Regions from separate parts of the Pseudomonas sp. LFM046 genome, predicted to be linked through region 3. Evidence: predicted binding sites of a transcription regulator. Region 3 holds the regulator's gene; each other region holds the start of a gene.

Region 1 (5,307 bases), 4.8 Mb from region 3:
CCGTGCACATCGGCGACCACCCGGCTGACGATATCGAAGGCGCGCGCCGCGCCGGCCTGCGCGCCATCTGGTTCAACCCGCTGGGCAAAACCTGGGACGGCGAGCAATTGCCGGACGCCGAGATCGCCAGCCTGCGCGAGCTGCCCGACGTGCTGGCGCGCTGGGCCAGGTGGCATTGATAGATGCGCCTCACCCGTAGGGTGGATCACGCTTCACCGATCCACCGTCGACATTCGGCATGACTGCTAGCGGCGCCTCATGGGGCTGCTTCGCAGCCCCTGGCGATTGAGATCGCCCCTACGCCAGAACGAGCCGCCCCAACCTTTCCCTCACATTCCATCGCCCATGAAAAAGCCCGCCAATAGCGGGCTTTTTCCACGGGGGCCGACCTCAGATGGGGCGGCTGCCGTACTTGCTGTCAGGCTTCTTTGGCGGGTCGGCCACTACGTTGGGCTCAACCTCCTGCACCTTGCCGCCACGGGCCAGGAACTCTTCCATCGCCCTGGCCAGTGCATCACGCTCTTTCTGCTTGGCTTCGATACTAGGCATTTCCTCGACTTCAACAGCGGCCTTGGACTTGCCCTTCCCGGAGGGGGCAGCGACCTCGCCTTCGTCGTCGCCTTCGCCTTCATCGGCTGCAGCCAGCTCCTCGCCGTCTTCCTCGTCGGCCGCTTCCAGCTCGTCTTGTTCCAGATCTTCGTCGCTCATGTTCTACCTCATGCCTTGCCGAAGCAGGTTAGTTATAGCCCAGCTGCGCCAGCTTTCTAACGCTGCCAGAAAAAATTCAGGACACCTCGCCATGGAGGGTCGCCAGCACCCGGCGCGCACCACCCTGATCACGGTGCTCTCCCAGGTAGACACCCTGCCAGGTGCCGATTGCCAGTTGCCCGTCCCGGACGGGCAGACTCAGTTGGCAGCCAAGCAGGCTGCCCTTGAAGTGCGCGGGCAAATCGTCCGGCCCTTCATAGTCATGTTCATAGCCGCTTTCACCCTGAGGCACCAGGCGATTGAAGAATCGCTCGAAGTCCCGCCGCACCGCGGGATCCGCATTCTCGTTGACCGTCAGGGACGCCGACGTATGTTGCAGCCAGAGGTGCAACAGACCGACGCGATAGCGCCTCAGTTCCGGCAGTGCCGCCAGGATTTCCTCAGTGACCAGATGGAAGCCACGAGGTCTTGGGCGCAAGGTGATCAGGGTCTGCTGCCACATCCGCAAATGCCTGTCTCGGCTCGTACGGGCGGCATTCTAGCGCGGCGGATGAAAAAGCAAAGGGCGCCTTGCGGCGCCCTTTTTGGCGTTGCTGCCAAGTCCCCCCGCCGGCATCCGCCAAGCGGGGAAATCTGTGGGATCAGAGGTTGTAGCCACGCTCGTTATGCTGAGCCAGATCGAGGCCGACGGTCTCTTCCTCTTCGTTCACGCGCAGCCCCATGACCACGTCCAGCACCTTCAGGATCACGAAGGTCACGATACCGGTGTAGACCACGGTGAAGGCCACGCCCTGGAACTGGGTGAACAGCTGGGCGCCGATGTCTTCCACGGTGCCGAAACCACCCAGGGAAGGCGCCGCGAACACGCCGGTCAGCAGGGCACCGATGATGCCGCCGATACCGTGCACGCCGAAGGCGTCCAGGGAGTCGTCGTAGCCCACCTTGCGCTTCAGGCTGGTGGCGCAGAAGTAGCACAGCACGCCGGCAACCAGGCCGATGATCAGGGCACCCATCGGGCCGACGGTGCCGGCAGCCGGGGTGATGGCAACCAGGCCGGCGACCACGCCGGACGCAATGCCCAGGGCGCTCGGCTTACCGTGGGTCAGCCACTCGGCGAACATCCAGCCCAGGGCGGCGGCGGCGGTGGCGATCTGGGTGACCAGCATGGCCATGCCGGCGGTGCCGTTGGCGGCCACGGCGGAACCGGCGTTGAAGCCGAACCAGCCGATCCACAGCATGGCGGCGCCCATCAGGGTGTAGCCCAGGTTGTGCGGGGCCATCGCGGTGTGCGGGTAGCCCTTGCGCTTGCCCAGCACCAGGCACGCCACCAGGCCAGCCACACCGGCGTTGATGTGCACCACGGTGCCGCCGGCGAAGTCCAGCACGCCCCAGTCCCACAGCAGGCCGCCGTTGCCGCTCCACACCATGTGGGCGATCGGCGCGTAGACCAGGGTGAACCAGACGCCCATGAAGATCAGCATGGCGGAGAACTTCATGCGCTCGGCGAAGGCGCCGACGATCAGGGCCGGGGTGATGATCGCGAAGGTCATCTGGAAGGTGATGAACACGCTCTCGGGCACCGCATACACCAGGCTGCTGGTGTTCAGGCCACTGAGGAAGGCTTTGCTCAGGCCACCCACGAAGGAATTGAAGTTGATCACCCCCTGCTCCATGCCGGTGGTGTCGAAGGCCATGCTGTAGCCGTAGACCACCCAGAGGATGCTGATCAGGCCGGTGATGGCGAAGCACTGCATCATCACCGAAAGGACGTTCTTGGAGCGCACCATGCCGCTGTAGAACAGCGCCAGGCCGGGAATGGTCATGAACAGGACCAGCGCGGTGGAGACCATCATCCAAGCCGTGTCACCGCTGTTCAGCACCACCTCGTCAGCGGCCAGGGCCAGGCCGGGGGAAACGAGGGACAAAAGGGCTCCTAGCCCTGCGATCTTACGCAGAGTCATGTTGTTTTCTCCTGGGGCTTTGGGGGTTCGGCGGCTGGGTTAGATCGCGTCTGTGCCGGTTTCGCCGGTACGGATACGAATGGCCTGTTCCAGATTGACGACGAAGATCTTGCCGTCGCCGATCTTGCCGGTGTTGGCTGCCTTGGTGATGGCCTCGATGACACGATCCAGCTGGTCGTCGGCAATGGCCACGTCGATCTTCACCTTGGGCAGGAAATCGACAACGTATTCAGCGCCACGGTACAGCTCCGTGTGGCCTTTCTGCCGTCCGAAGCCCTTGACCTCGGTGACAGTGATGCCCTGCACGCCGATTTCCGACAACGACTCGCGCACGTCGTCGAGCTTGAAAGGCTTGATGATGGCGGTGACTAGCTTCATGAAACTCACTCCCGTGTTTGGTTGACTTGCCCCAGGAAAAACACGAACCCGGCCCAAGTCTAAGCGCAGTGTCTGGCTTTTGTAACGCGTCGGACCGCCCTGGCTCGGCACTCCGACTCAAACCAACCGCTTCTGGCGAGACGCTCCCCCGTCTCGCCTGGTGCACCGGAACTGCATCGGTGCATGCGTCGATGTCCTCCAAGCAGAATTCTTGCCAGCTCTACACAAAGTGCGATTTTTCAAGCAGATACCGGCCGGATGCCGGCTGCGGGCCGCATCATGCACCTCGGAGTCGCACCAAAGGAGTGCGCTGCGCCCCGGGTCATTGCTCAAAAAGTGTGCGCCGCCCGTTACCGGCTTGGTGCGCCGGCCCCGTGGTAGACTCCCGCCCATTCACCTACGGATACCCCACCATGCTGCCGCCCAAAGCCCTGCTCGACACTCTCGCCGCCACTGCCTCGCGCCTGTTCAGCAGCGACAGTCCGCTGCCCCGCGCCGAGGTCGAGGCCCAGTTCAAGGCCCTGCTGCAGAGCGCATTCGGCAAGCTCGACCTGGTCAGCCGGGACGAGTTCGATAGCCAGATGGTGGTGCTCTCCCGCACCCGCTCACGCCTGGAGGCCCTGGAAGCCAAGGTCGCCGAGCTGGAAGCCAAGCTGAACCCGCCGCCCACGGAGTGATCCCGCTCCGGCCCGGCGGACCGATCAAGGAGTGATCAATGTCCCTGGCCATCGTCCACAGCCGCGCGCAGGTCGGCGTCGAAGCCCCTGCCGTGACCGTCGAAGCCCACCTCGCCAACGGCCTCCCCTCCCTCGCCCTGGTAGGCCTGCCGGAAACGGCCGTGAAGGAAAGCAAGGACCGCGTGCGCAGCGCGATCCAGAACAGCGGCTTCGACTTCCCACCGCGCAGAATCACCCTCAACCTGGCACCCGCCGACCTCCCCAAGGATGGCGGCCGCTTCGACCTGGCCATCGCCCTGGGCGTGCTCGCCGCCAGTGGCCAGTTGCCCGGCGCGGCGCTGGAAGACGTCGAGTGCCTGGGCGAACTCGCCCTCTCCGGTGCCCTGCGCCCAGTACAAGGTGTGCTGCCGGCGGCGCTGGCCGCCCGCGCCGCCGGACGCACCCTGGTGGTGCCTCGGGAAAATGCCGAAGAAGCCAGCCTGGCCAGTGGCCTGAAGGTTCTCGCAGCCGGACATCTGCTGGAGCTCACCGCGCACTTCGCCGGCCATACCCCACTCGCCCCCTACGAACCCCAGGGCCTCCTGCAGGACCGCCCGCCCTACCCCGACCTCGCCGAGGTCCAGGGTCAGGTCGCCGCCAAGCGCGCCCTCCTGGTGGCCGCGGCCGGCTCCCATAACCTGCTGTTCTGTGGCCCGCCCGGCACCGGCAAGACGCTGCTCGCCAGCCGCCTGCCCGGCCTGCTGCCGCCCCTGGAAGAAGACGAGGCGCTGGAAGTGGCGGCGATTCACTCGGTCGCCAGCCACGCGCCGCTGCGAACCTGGCCCCCGCGCCCCTTCCGCCATCCGCACCACAGCGCGTCCGGCGCGGCTCTGGTGGGCGGCGGCAGCCGCCCGAAACCCGGCGAAATCACTCTCGCGCACCAGGGCGTGCTGTTCCTCGACGAGCTTCCGGAGTTCGATCGCAAGGTGCTCGAAGTGCTGCGCGAGCCGCTGGAAAGCGGCGAAATCGTCATCGCCCGCGCCAACGACAAAGTGCGCTTTCCCGCTCGCTTCCAACTGGTCGCCGCGATGAACCCCTGCCCCTGTGGATATCTCGGCGACCCCGGCGGGCGCTGCCGCTGCACCCCGGAACAGATCCAGCGCTATCGCAACAAACTCTCCGGCCCGCTGCTGGATCGCATCGACCTGCACCTGACCGTCGCCCGCGAAGCCACCGCCCTGGCGCCGCCCACCAGCAGTGGCCCCAGCAGCGCCGAAGCCGCCATCGAAGTCGCCCGGGCGCGGCGTCTGCAGCTCCAGCGCCAGGGCTGCGCGAATGCCTTTCTCGACCTCAATGGCCTGCGCCAGCACTGCGCCCTGGACAGCGCCGACCGCACCTGGCTGGAAGACGCCTGCGAGCGCCTCAACCTCTCCCTGCGCGCGGCCCACCGCATTCTGAAAGTCGCCCGCACCCTGGCCGACCTCGAATGCACGGAGCGAATCGCCCGCCATCACCTGGGAGAAGCCCTGCAATACCGACCGTCAACCCAGGCGTGAGCCGGAAATCAACAACCAAAACTATCAGACATATCTTATTCAAAAGTC
Region 2 (5,307 bases), 3.2 Mb from region 3:
TCCAGGTCGAGGGCCCCATCGATGGGCTGGAAAGCTACGCCGACCTGGCCGCGCACATGGACGAGGTACGCGAGGTCGGCAACTCCCTGGTGGTGCGCGAGCCGGTGGGCGTCTGCGCCTTCATCAACCCCTGGAACTACCCGCTGCACCAGCTGATCGGCAAGCTGGCGCCTGCCCTGGCCGCCGGCTGCACAGTGGTGGTCAAGCCGAGTCAGGAAACCCCGCTGCACGCTTTCCTGCTGGCCGAGATGATCGAAGCCATCGGCCTGCCCGCCGGGGTGTTCAACCTGGTCAGCGGGCCGGGCTCCAAGGTCGGCGAAGCGCTGGCGCGGCATCCTGATGTCGACATGGTGTCGTTCACCGGCTCCACCGGGGCCGGCGTGCGTGTCGCCGAGGCGGCGGCGCCGACGGTCAAGCGGGTGTGCCTGGAGCTGGGCGGCAAGTCGCCGCTGATCATCGGCGCCGACGCTGACCTGGCCGCCGCGGTGCGCTACGGCGTACAGGACGTGATGATCAACTCCGGGCAGACCTGCACGGCGCTGACCCGCATGCTGCTGCCGGCCAGCCGCTATGCCGAAGCGCTGGAACTGGCGCAGGCGGAAACCGAAGCGCTGCGCATCGGCGACCCCCTGGACCCCGAGTCCTTCCTTGGCCCCATGTGCTCGGCCGGGCAGCGGCGCACCGTGCGCGATTACATCCGCATCGGCGCGGAGGAGGGGGCCAGGCTCCTGGCGGGCGGCGCCGAAGCGCCTGCGGGCCTGGAGCGCGGCTACTACGTGCAGCCGACGCTGTTCGCCGATGTGCATAACCGGATGCGCATCGCCCGCGAGGAAATCTTCGGGCCGGTGCTCTGCCTGATCCCCTACGCCGATGAGGCGGATGCCGTGGCCATCGCCAACGACTCGCCCTTCGGACTTTCCAGCGCGGTGTGGACTGCAACGAGACAGCGCTCCCTGGAGTTGGCGCGGCAGTTGCGGGCGGGGCAGTGCTTCGTCAATGGCGCCGCTTTCAACTACCGCGCGCCCTTCGGCGGCTACAAGCAGTCGGGCAACGGCCGCGAATGGGGCGAGGAGGGACTGGCGGAGTTTGTCGAAACCAAGGCGATCCAGGTCTGACGGGAAAGCGCTGCGATGATGGCATCCAGCGCGCAGGCCTTCATGGCGTGTACCTCGCCACCTTGCTCCTGCAGGTGGCGACGGCTCTGCTCAATTCCAGGGGAGGTTTGAGGGGCGGGTTTCAGTCCTCGGCTTCGAGCGGCGAGTCGAAGGCGACGAACAGTTGGTCGGCGGTGATCTTTTCCAGATCCAGGCGGACGTTGGCTTCGAGCAGGGCGAACAGCCGGGTAAAGACGTCATAGACCTTGCAGTGGTCTTCCATGCCCGAGAAGGGGTTGTCGATCTTTTCGGCGATCAGGGAGCTTTCCTGCACCGCATCGTAGACCTCTCGCAGGGTGATCTGCTGCGGCGGGCGGGCGAGGGTAAGTCCACCGCCGGCACCGCGCTGGGATTTGAGGATGTCGGCCTTGACCAATTGCGAGACCAGATTGCGCACCCGTGTCGGATGCACCTTCACCCATTTGGCGATGGTCTCGGTACGCAGTTTCTGCGGAGCGTTCGCGGCCACGAAGGAGAGGATGTAGGACGCCGTGATCAGGCGGGTCGACTGGCTCATGGGAAAGGTTCCGGGTGCAGCGGCGGTGGGCGACGGCGAAAGGTTATTGAGTGGATAACAAATAGTAAATGCCCCGTCCAGACGCGAATGCCACCACTGGAGTTCGCTCGGAGTAATTGTTAATGTTTCGATCGCGATAACAATTAAGACGCACGACCTCACCCACAATTTCGCCACGGTGCGCGCCCTAGCCGACGAGGTGGTGGTGATGCAGCGCGGCCGGCCCGCCATTTCCGCTTGATCCAGAAGGTAATCCGATGAATGTATTGATCGTCCACGCTCACCCCGAACCGCAGTCCTTCACCAGCGCCCTGCGCGACCTGGCGGTGGAAACGCTGCAGGGGCAGGGGCACCAGGTGCAGGTTTCCGACCTCTACGCGATGAACTGGAACCCGGTGGCGTCGGCCTCCGACTTTTCCGGGCGGGCCAACCCGGACTACCTGGTCTATGCCCTGGAGCAGCGCGAGGGCGTCAAGGCCGGCAGCCTCGCCCCGGACATCCAGGCGGAGCTGGACAAGCTGCTCTGGGCCGACCTCCTGATCTTCAACTTCCCGCTCTACTGGTTCTCGGTGCCGGCCATGCTCAAGGGCTGGATCGACCGGGTGCTGGTCTCGGGCGTCTGCTACGGCGGCAAGCGCTTCTACGACCAGGGCGGGCTGGCCGGCAAGAAGGCCCTGGTGACCCTGACCCTGGGCGGGCGTGAGCACATGTTTGGCGAGGGCGCCATCCACGGTCCGCTGGAAGACATGCTGCGCCCGCTGCTGCGCGGCACCCTGGCCTATGTCGGCCTGGAGGTGCTGCCGCCCTTCGTGGGCTGGCATGTGCCCTACATCAGCAACGAGGCCCGCCAGGATTTCCTGCGCGACTACCAGGCACGCCTGCAGAACTTGGAGCAGGAGGCACCGCTCCAGTTCCCGCGCCTGGACCAGTTCGACGACAGGTTGTACCCGCTGGCGCGATGAGTGCAGCAAGGCCGCCCAAGGGCGGCCTTTTCATTTCCGGGTAGGGTGCGCCGTGCGCACCGGAATCCCCGCGCGCAATGGCTGGTGCGCACAGCGCACCCTACGAGATGACCCTCGCGATACCGCCAGCAAGGCGGCAACCAGCGGCAAACACCCCTTGCCGCTTTGCCGCTCCAGAGTGACCAGCGGAACCCCATTGCCGCTTATTGCCGCTCGTTTTTCCTTCAAGACATTGAAAATAAAGGAAAAATAAAAGTGGCACGGCCTTTGCTGAATGTCTGGCAAGCAAAACCACATTGCCACTGGCAAAGGTTCCGGACATGAGCATCAGCTTCGAAAAGGCCCTCGGCATCCACCAGCAAGCCCTCGGCTTCCGCGCCCAGCGTGGCGAGGTGCTGGCCAACAACATCGCCAACGCCGACACTCCGAACTACAAGGCTCGCGACCTGGACTTCGCCAGTGTGCTGGCTCAGCAGGCACAGAAAGCGTCCCAGGGCGCGTTCCAGGCGACCCGGACCAACGAGCAGCACATCGCCGCGGAAGGCTTCGACATGGGCGACGCGTCGTTGAAGTACCGCGTTCCGTTCCAAGCCGCCCTCGACCAGAACACCGTGGACCCGCAGCTGGAGCAGTCGAACTACACCGAGAACGCCATGCAGTTCCAGGCCAGCTTCACCTTCCTCAATAGCAAGTTCAAAGGGCTGATGAACGCCCTGCGCGGCGAATAACGGAGAGCCTAGCCATGTCCCTGTCCAGCATCTTCAACATCGCCGGCACCGGCATGAGTGCCCAGAACACTCGGCTGAACACCATCTCCAGCAACATCGCCAACGCCGAAACCGTTTCCTCCAGCCTCGACCAGACCTACCGCGCCCGTCACCCGGTATTCGCCACCGTGCTCCAGGACAACCTGGGCAATGGCGACCGCGGCTCGCTGTTCGCCGACCAGGACGAGTCCGGTGCCGGTGTGCAGGTGCTCGGCGTCGTGGAAGACCAGAGCACCCTGACGCCGCGTTACGAGCCCAACCATCCGGCGGCCAACGCCGAAGGCTACGTGTACTACCCGAACGTCAACGTGGTCGAGGAAATGGCGGACATGATCTCCGCCAGCCGGTCCTTCCAGACCAACGTGGAAATGATGAACACCGCCAAGCAGATGATGCAGAAAGTGCTGACCCTGGGTCAGTGATAGCGCGAGGGAACAGCATGAGTATCAGCAACATCGCGACGAACGACACCCAGTCGATCCTCGATCAGTACGCACTCAAGAACGAGACCACGTCCAGCAAGGACCTCGGCAAGAACGAGTTCCTCGAACTGCTGGTCGCTCAATTGAACAACCAGGACCCGCTGGCGCCCCAGGAGAATGGCGAGTTCATTGCCCAACTGGCGCAGTTCAGCCAGGTGGAAGGCATCGAGAAGCTGAACACCAGCATGGGCTCGCTGCTCTCCGGCTATCAGTCGTCCCAGGCGCTGCAGGCTTCATCCCTGGTGGGCCGCAAGGTGATCGTGCCGTCCGACAAGGCAGTGGTGGATACGTCCGAAACCTTCAAGGCAAGCGCCAGCCTGCCCGTATCCAGCAGCAACGTCTGGGTCAATGTCTACGACAACAACGGCGCCATGGTGACCCGCGTCAACCTGGGCCAGCAGTCGGCCGGTTCTGTCAGCTTCATGTGGGACGGCAAGGATTCCAGCGGCAATCTCATGCCGCCCGGCACGTACAAGTTCGAAGCGCAGGCCCAGTACGACGGCGAGACCAAGGGGCTGTACACCATGCTGCCGGCCAACGTCGACAGCGTCACCCTCGGTCAGAACGGCGGTGAGCTGATGCTCAACCTTGCCGGCATCGGCAGTGTCGGCCTGTCCAAGGTCCAGGTCATCGGTCAGTAACTTCCCGGTTCAGAACGCCGGGAAGCACCGGCAAAGGAGATAACAATGGCGTTCAACATCGGTCTCAGCGGCCTGCGGGCAGCGACCAGCGACCTCAACGTCACCGGCAACAACATCGCCAACGCCGGTACTGCGGGCTTCAAGCAGTCCCGCGCGGAGTTCGCCGACGTCTATGCCGCCTCGGTGCTCGGCACCGGCAAGAATGCGCAGGGCAGTGGTGTGTCGCTGGGTGACGTGTCCCAATTGTTCAACCAGGGCAACATCAACTACACCCAGAACGCCCTGGACCTGGCCATCAACGGCAACGGCTTCTTCCAGACCAGCAACAACGGCGAGGTCAGCTATACCCGCGCCGGTTACTTCGGTACCGACCGCAACGGCTACATCGTCAACAACTTCGGTTACCGCCTGCAGGGCTACGGGGTGGATGGCAACGGCAATGTGCAGAACGGCGTGGTCAGCGATCTGCAGGTCCAGACCTCGAACCAGGCGCCGAAAGCCACTACCCAGGTCGCACAGAAGTTCAACCTGAACTCCACCACCAAGGCGCCGACCAATACGCCGTTCGATCCGAGCGACCCGACGACCTACACCTCGTCCACCTCGGTCAACATCTATGACTCCCAGGGCAACGCCCATGTCATGACCCAGTACTTCATCAACAACGCCGACCCGGCCGCCACGCCGCCGGTGACCAACAACTGGACCATGTCGGTGCTGGTGGACGGGCGTAACCCGTCCGACCCGAGCAACACCACCCCACACTCCATGAACCTGCTGTTCA
Region 3 (5,307 bases):
CGCGTTCAGGGCGTCGTCGTCCTGTTCACCTTCTGTGTGCAGGTGAATCGGGGTGCCCTTGCCGGCGGCCAGCATCATCACGGCCATGATGCTCTTGCCGTCGACCAGGCTTTCCGGAGAGCGGCCCACACGAATCTGGCAGGGGAAACGACCCGCCACGCCGACGAACTTCGCCGCCGCCCGGGCATGCAGGCCGAGCTTGTTGATGATGGTGATTTCGCAGGCTGGCATCGCGTTTTCAATCCTTCTAACTGAGGTCGCGGTGGCGAACCTGGACATTCTTCAGACTGGGTTTCAGCGCCGCCCCCAAGCGCTCGGCCAGGTATACAGAGCGGTGGTGACCACCGGTGCAGCCGATGGCGATCGTGACGTAGGCACGGTTGCTCGCGGCGAACCGCGGCAGCCATTTGTTCAAATAGCCGAGGATATCCTGATACATCTCCTCGACATCCGGTTGAGCGGCGAGGTATTCGGCGACGGTCGGCTCCAGACCGGAACAGTCGCGTAGCTCGGGCTTCCAGTAGGGATTGGGCAGGCAACGAACATCGAACACCAGGTCGGCATCCACCGGCATGCCGCGCTTGAAGCCGAACGACTCGACCAGGAACGCGGTGCCGGGCTCGGGCTGGTTCAGCAGGCGCAGTTTGATGGCATCGCGTAGCTGGTAGAGGTTGAGGTGCGTGGTGTCGATCTTCAGGTCAGCGAGATCGGCAATGGGCGCCAGCAGCGCTTCCTCGTCGCGGATGGCTTCGGCGAGAGAGCGGTTGTCATTGGTCAGCGGGTGGCGCCGGCGAGTCTCAGAGAAGCGCTTGAGCAGGGTGTCGTGCTCGGCGTCGAGGTAGAGGACATCGCATTTGATATGGCGCTTGCGGGCTTCGTCGAGCAATTCGGGAAAACGCTGCAACTGGCTGGGCAGGTTGCGCGCATCGATCGACACCGCGACCTGGGGCTCCAGCAGTTCGGTATGCAGCAGAGCCCGTTCGGCGAGCTCGGGCAGCAGGCCGGCAGGCAGGTTGTCGATGCAGTAGAAACCGTGATCTTCGAGGACGTCCAGGGCGGTGCTCTTGCCCGACCCGGAGCGGCCGCTGACGATGATCAGGCGCATGGCGAAACCCTAGCGTCCGCTCTGCACGTCCACGACCACCTGGTACAGGCTGGTGCTGTCGGGAGCATGGCGGAGCCGCTCGCGTACATCGCTGCGGTCGAGCATGCTGGCGATCTGACGGAGCAGTTCAAGGTGCTCATCGGTGGCGGCTTCCGGGACCAGCAGAACGAACAGCAGGTCCACGGGGGCGCCATCGATGGCGTCGAAATCGACTGGAGCATCCAGGCGAAGCACTGCGCTGATGGGCGACGTGCAGCCTGTGAGGCGACAGTGGGGAATGGCGATGCCATTACCGAAGCCGGTGGAGCCGAGCTTCTCCCGGGAAACCAGGCTTTCGAAAATGTCCTGGTTGTCGAGGTCGGGAAGGTCACGGGCAACCAGCTTGGCGATCTGTTCCAGAACGCGTTTCTTGCTGCCGCCCGGCACGTTCACGAGGGAACGGCCGGGGGTCAGGATTTGCTCAAGTCGAATCATATAGAGGGGAGGTTCAGCGGGCAGTGGCACCCTGCTGGCGGTTTAGCTGCTTTTCCTTGTGCTTGATCAGTTGGCGATCGAGCTTGTCGGTGAGCAGGTCGATGGCAGCGTACATGTCCTCATGCTCCGCGTTGGCAACGACTTCGCCGCCGGCGACGTGCAAAGTGGCTTCGATTTGCTGTTTGAGTTTCTCGACCTGCATGATCACCTGCACATTAGTGATTCGGTCGAAATGGCGCTCCAGACGGTCGAACTTCTCGACAACGTAGTTGCGCAGGGCGTCGGTCACATCCAGTTGATGTCCACTGATGTTGACTTGCATACCGCTTTCTCCTTATTGCCCGTGTATAAGAGACAGGCTAACGGGCCTGCCACCGGAACACTTTGGCGTGGGTCTATCCGCGTCACATCAGTCGCTTTCGTTCGCTGGAAGGTGCTATCCCAAGGGATTCGCGGTACTTGGCTACTGTGCGACGGGCCACTTGAATGCCCTGTGCCTCCAGTAAACCAGCGATCTTGCTGTCGCTCAACGGCTTTTTCGGATTTTCCGCCGCGACCAGTTTTTTGATGATGGCGCGGATCGCGGTTGACGAGCATTCGCCGCCTTCCGAGGTGCTGACGTGGCTGGAGAAGAAGTACTTCAGCTCGTAGATGCCGCGGGGAGTGTGCATGTATTTCTGGGTGGTCACACGCGAGATGGTGGACTCGTGCATGCCCACGGCCTCGGCGATGTCGTGCAGGACGAGGGGCTTCATCGCCTCTTCGCCATACTCAAGAAAGCCGCGCTGGTGCTCGACGATCTGGGTGGCGACCTTCATCAGGGTTTCGTTGCGGCTCTGCAGGCTCTTGATGAACCAGCGTGCTTCCTGGAGCTGGTTGCGCATGAAAGTGTTGTCGGCGCTGGAGTCCGCGCGACGGACGAAACCTGCATAGTGCGGATTGACCCGCAGGCGCGGTACGGCTTCCTGGTTCAGTTCCACCAGCCAGCGCTCGTTGTGCTTGCGGACGATGACGTCCGGCACCACGTACTCGGGCTCGCTGGCTTCGATCTGGGAACCGGGACGTGGATTCAGGCCCTGGATCAGTTCGATGATCTGGCGCAGGTCATCTTCCTTGACCTTCATGCGGCGCATCAGCTGGCTGTAATCGCGGCTGCCGAGCAGGTCCAGATAGTCGCCTGCCAGGCGCTGGGCTTCGCTGAGCCAGGGGGTGCCCGGGGGCAGCTGGCGCAGTTGCAGAACCAGGCACTCGCGCAGGTCGCGGGCGCCGACGCCAGCGGGCTCGAACTGCTGGATGCGATGCAGTACCACCTCGACCTCATCCAGCTCGATGCCGAGCTCAGGGTCGAAGGAGTCGGCGATCTCGGTCAAAGGCTCTTCGAGATAGCCGTCGTTGTTGATGCAGTCGATCAGGGTGACGGCGATCAGGCGATCGGTGTCGGACATCGGGGCCAGGTTGAGCTGCCAAAGCAGGTGGCTCTGCAGGCTCTCGCCAACCGAGGTACGCGAGGTGAAATCCCACTCGTCGTCATCGTTGCTCGGCAGGCTGCTGGCGCTGGTCTGGTAAACATCTTCCCACGCGGTGTCGACGGGGAGTTCGCTGGGAATGCGGTCATGCCATTCGCCATCATCCATGGCTTCGGCATTGGTCTCGACGCTGGACTCCTGGAAGGCCACTTCCTGGCTGCCGGGATTGGGCAGTTGGTCGCCTTCTGCCATGGGGTCTGCGTTGTCGAAATCGTCGCCGTCCTCCTGCCGCTCGAGCATGGGATTGGATTCCAGCGCTTCCTGGATCTCCTGCTGGAGGTCCAGGGTAGAGAGTTGGAGCAGGCGGATGGCCTGTTGCAGCTGCGGTGTCATCGTCAGCTGCTGGCCCATCTTTAGGACTAGCGATGGTTTCATGGCAGAGGGCTTAGCACCTTATTCGCCGGCGCTCGCGCGCCATCCACTACAGGGCGCCGAGGCGCCACCAGGAAGCAAATTATATGCCTGACCTTGAAGGTTTTTCCTAGCTCTCGCAATCCCTCGTGGAGGAGAAATTGCGGAGGGTTACAGGCGAAACTCGTGGCCCAGGTAGACTTCCTTCACCAACTGGTTGGCCAGGATGGCTTCCGCGTCGCCTTCGGCGATCAACTGGCCGTCACTGACAATGTAGGCTGTCTCGCAGATATCCAGGGTCTCACGGACGTTGTGGTCGGTGATCAATACGCCGATCCCCTTGGCCTTGAGGTGGTGGATGATCTGTTTGATATCGCCTACGGAAATCGGGTCCACACCGGCGAAGGGCTCGTCCAGCAGGATGAATTTGGGGGCGGTGGCCAGTGCACGGGCAATTTCCACCCGACGGCGCTCGCCGCCCGACAGGCTCATGCCGAGGCTGTCGCGGATGTGGCTGATGTGGAATTCCTGCAGGAGGCTTTCCAGCTCCTTGCGGCGCTCGGCGCGATCGAGGTCCTTGCGGGTCTCGAGGATCGCCATGATGTTGTCCGCGACGCTGAGCTTGCGGAAGATCGAGGCTTCCTGCGGCAGGTAGCCGATGCCGGCTCGAGCGCGGCCATGCATGGGCTGGTGGGTGACGTCATTGGAGTCGATCAGGACGCGGCCCTGATCGGCTTTGACCAGGCCGACGATCATGTAGAAGCAGGTGGTCTTGCCGGCGCCGTTGGGGCCGAGAAGGCCGACGATCTGGCCGCTGTCGATGGACAGGCTGACGTCGCGAACCACCTGACGGCTCTTGTAGCTCTTGGCCAGGTGCTGGGCTTTGAGAGTCGCCATTACTGTGCTTTCTGCTCTTTCTTCTTCGGCTGGATGACCATGTCGATCCGCGGGCGCGGGGTGCTGACATTGGCGCCAGTGGCGCGACCTGCGTTTACGATCTGGCGCTGGGTGTCGTAGACGATCTTCTCGCCTTCGAAGGTATTGCCTTCCTGGACAACCTTGGCCTGGTCGAGCAGGATGATGCGCTCGTTGGCGGCGAAGTACTGGATGGTCAGGCCGTAGGCCTTGACGATTTCCTTGTCTACCGCCGGCTTCTGCTCGTAGTAGGCGGGCTTGCCGACCGAGGTGAAGACTTCGATGTCACCGCTGGCGTTCTGGGTGATGGTGACGGTGTCACCGGTGATCTTCAGGGTGCCCTGGGTGATCACCACGTTGCCACGGTAGACCGCGACGCCTTGCTTGTCGTCGAGCTCGGCACTGTCGGCCTGGACGCGGATCGGCTGATCGCGGTCCGTGGGCAGTGCCCAGGCGGTGGCACTTCCGAGTGCGATGCCCAGGCTGAACAACAGGGGGAGGGTGTTAACGAACCTCATGCTGGCCTCTTACGTTGGACTGCAGGATCATCCTGCTGTCATTCAAGTACGCTTTCATTCCTTGTGCCGTGGTCACCCCATTGGCCGCCTCGATTCTAACGGCTTGCTGGGTCTGAGCATATTCCTTGTCGGGAAACACGGTCAGGCGGGTGGTGGTCAGAACGGTCGGACGACCCTTGGCGTCGGTCCGGGCGACCTTGACGTTGTCGATCAATTCGACCTCTTTGCCCTCGGGGCCGACTTCGCCGCGATCGCTCTGTACGTGCCACGGAAAATCGGTGCCACGGTGCAGGAACAGGTCCGGAGTGGTCACGAGGGTGATGTCCGTAGCCTTATAGTGTTCGAGGCGCTTGCCTGTCATCTCGTAGTGGAGTTTGCCGTCCGGCTGGAACTGAGTGCTCTTGCCGTTCTCCACGTA

What was found. Region 3 encodes sigma-54, which starts transcription at its own class of promoters, with help from an activator protein. Its sites were predicted from a motif close to ANTGGCATNNANNTTGCTNT; they were not measured.
Region 1: the regulator sigma-54 is predicted to act here: its motif matches at 3,247-3,266, upstream of glnK (P-II family nitrogen regulator).
Region 2: the regulator sigma-54 is predicted to act here: its motif matches at 2,888-2,907, upstream of flgB (flagellar basal body rod protein FlgB).

What each region holds. Positions count from the first base shown of each region.
Region 1 is NZ_JYKO02000001.1:5,627,672-5,632,978, forward strand. Features, by position in the region: gene TQ98_RS25870 (HAD family hydrolase) at 1-179, shown strand, start outside; gene sutA (transcriptional regulator SutA) at 391-708, opposite strand; gene TQ98_RS25880 (secondary thiamine-phosphate synthase enzyme YjbQ) at 785-1,210, opposite strand; gene TQ98_RS25885 (ammonium transporter) at 1,350-2,669, opposite strand; gene glnK (P-II family nitrogen regulator) at 2,709-3,047, opposite strand; gene TQ98_RS25895 (accessory factor UbiK family protein) at 3,461-3,724, shown strand; gene TQ98_RS25900 (YifB family Mg chelatase-like AAA ATPase) at 3,763-5,259, shown strand.
Region 2 is NZ_JYKO02000001.1:4,064,864-4,070,170, reverse strand. Features, by position in the region: gene TQ98_RS18830 (aldehyde dehydrogenase family protein) at 1-1,115, shown strand, start outside; gene TQ98_RS18825 (Rrf2 family transcriptional regulator) at 1,237-1,671, opposite strand; gene TQ98_RS18820 (NAD(P)H-dependent oxidoreductase) at 1,929-2,633, shown strand; gene flgB (flagellar basal body rod protein FlgB) at 2,954-3,361, shown strand; gene flgC (flagellar basal body rod protein FlgC) at 3,376-3,822, shown strand; gene flgD (flagellar hook assembly protein FlgD) at 3,840-4,523, shown strand; gene flgE (flagellar hook protein FlgE) at 4,569-5,307, shown strand, end outside.
Region 3 is NZ_JYKO02000001.1:859,622-864,928, forward strand. Features, by position in the region: gene TQ98_RS04060 (HPr family phosphocarrier protein) at 1-231, opposite strand, end outside; gene rapZ (RNase adapter RapZ) at 248-1,105, opposite strand; gene ptsN (PTS IIA-like nitrogen regulatory protein PtsN) at 1,115-1,579, opposite strand; gene raiA (ribosome-associated translation inhibitor RaiA) at 1,593-1,901, opposite strand; gene TQ98_RS04080 (RNA polymerase factor sigma-54) at 1,984-3,480, opposite strand; gene lptB (LPS export ABC transporter ATP-binding protein) at 3,628-4,353, opposite strand; gene lptA (lipopolysaccharide transport periplasmic protein LptA) at 4,353-4,889, opposite strand; gene lptC (LPS export ABC transporter periplasmic protein LptC) at 4,876-5,307, opposite strand, start outside.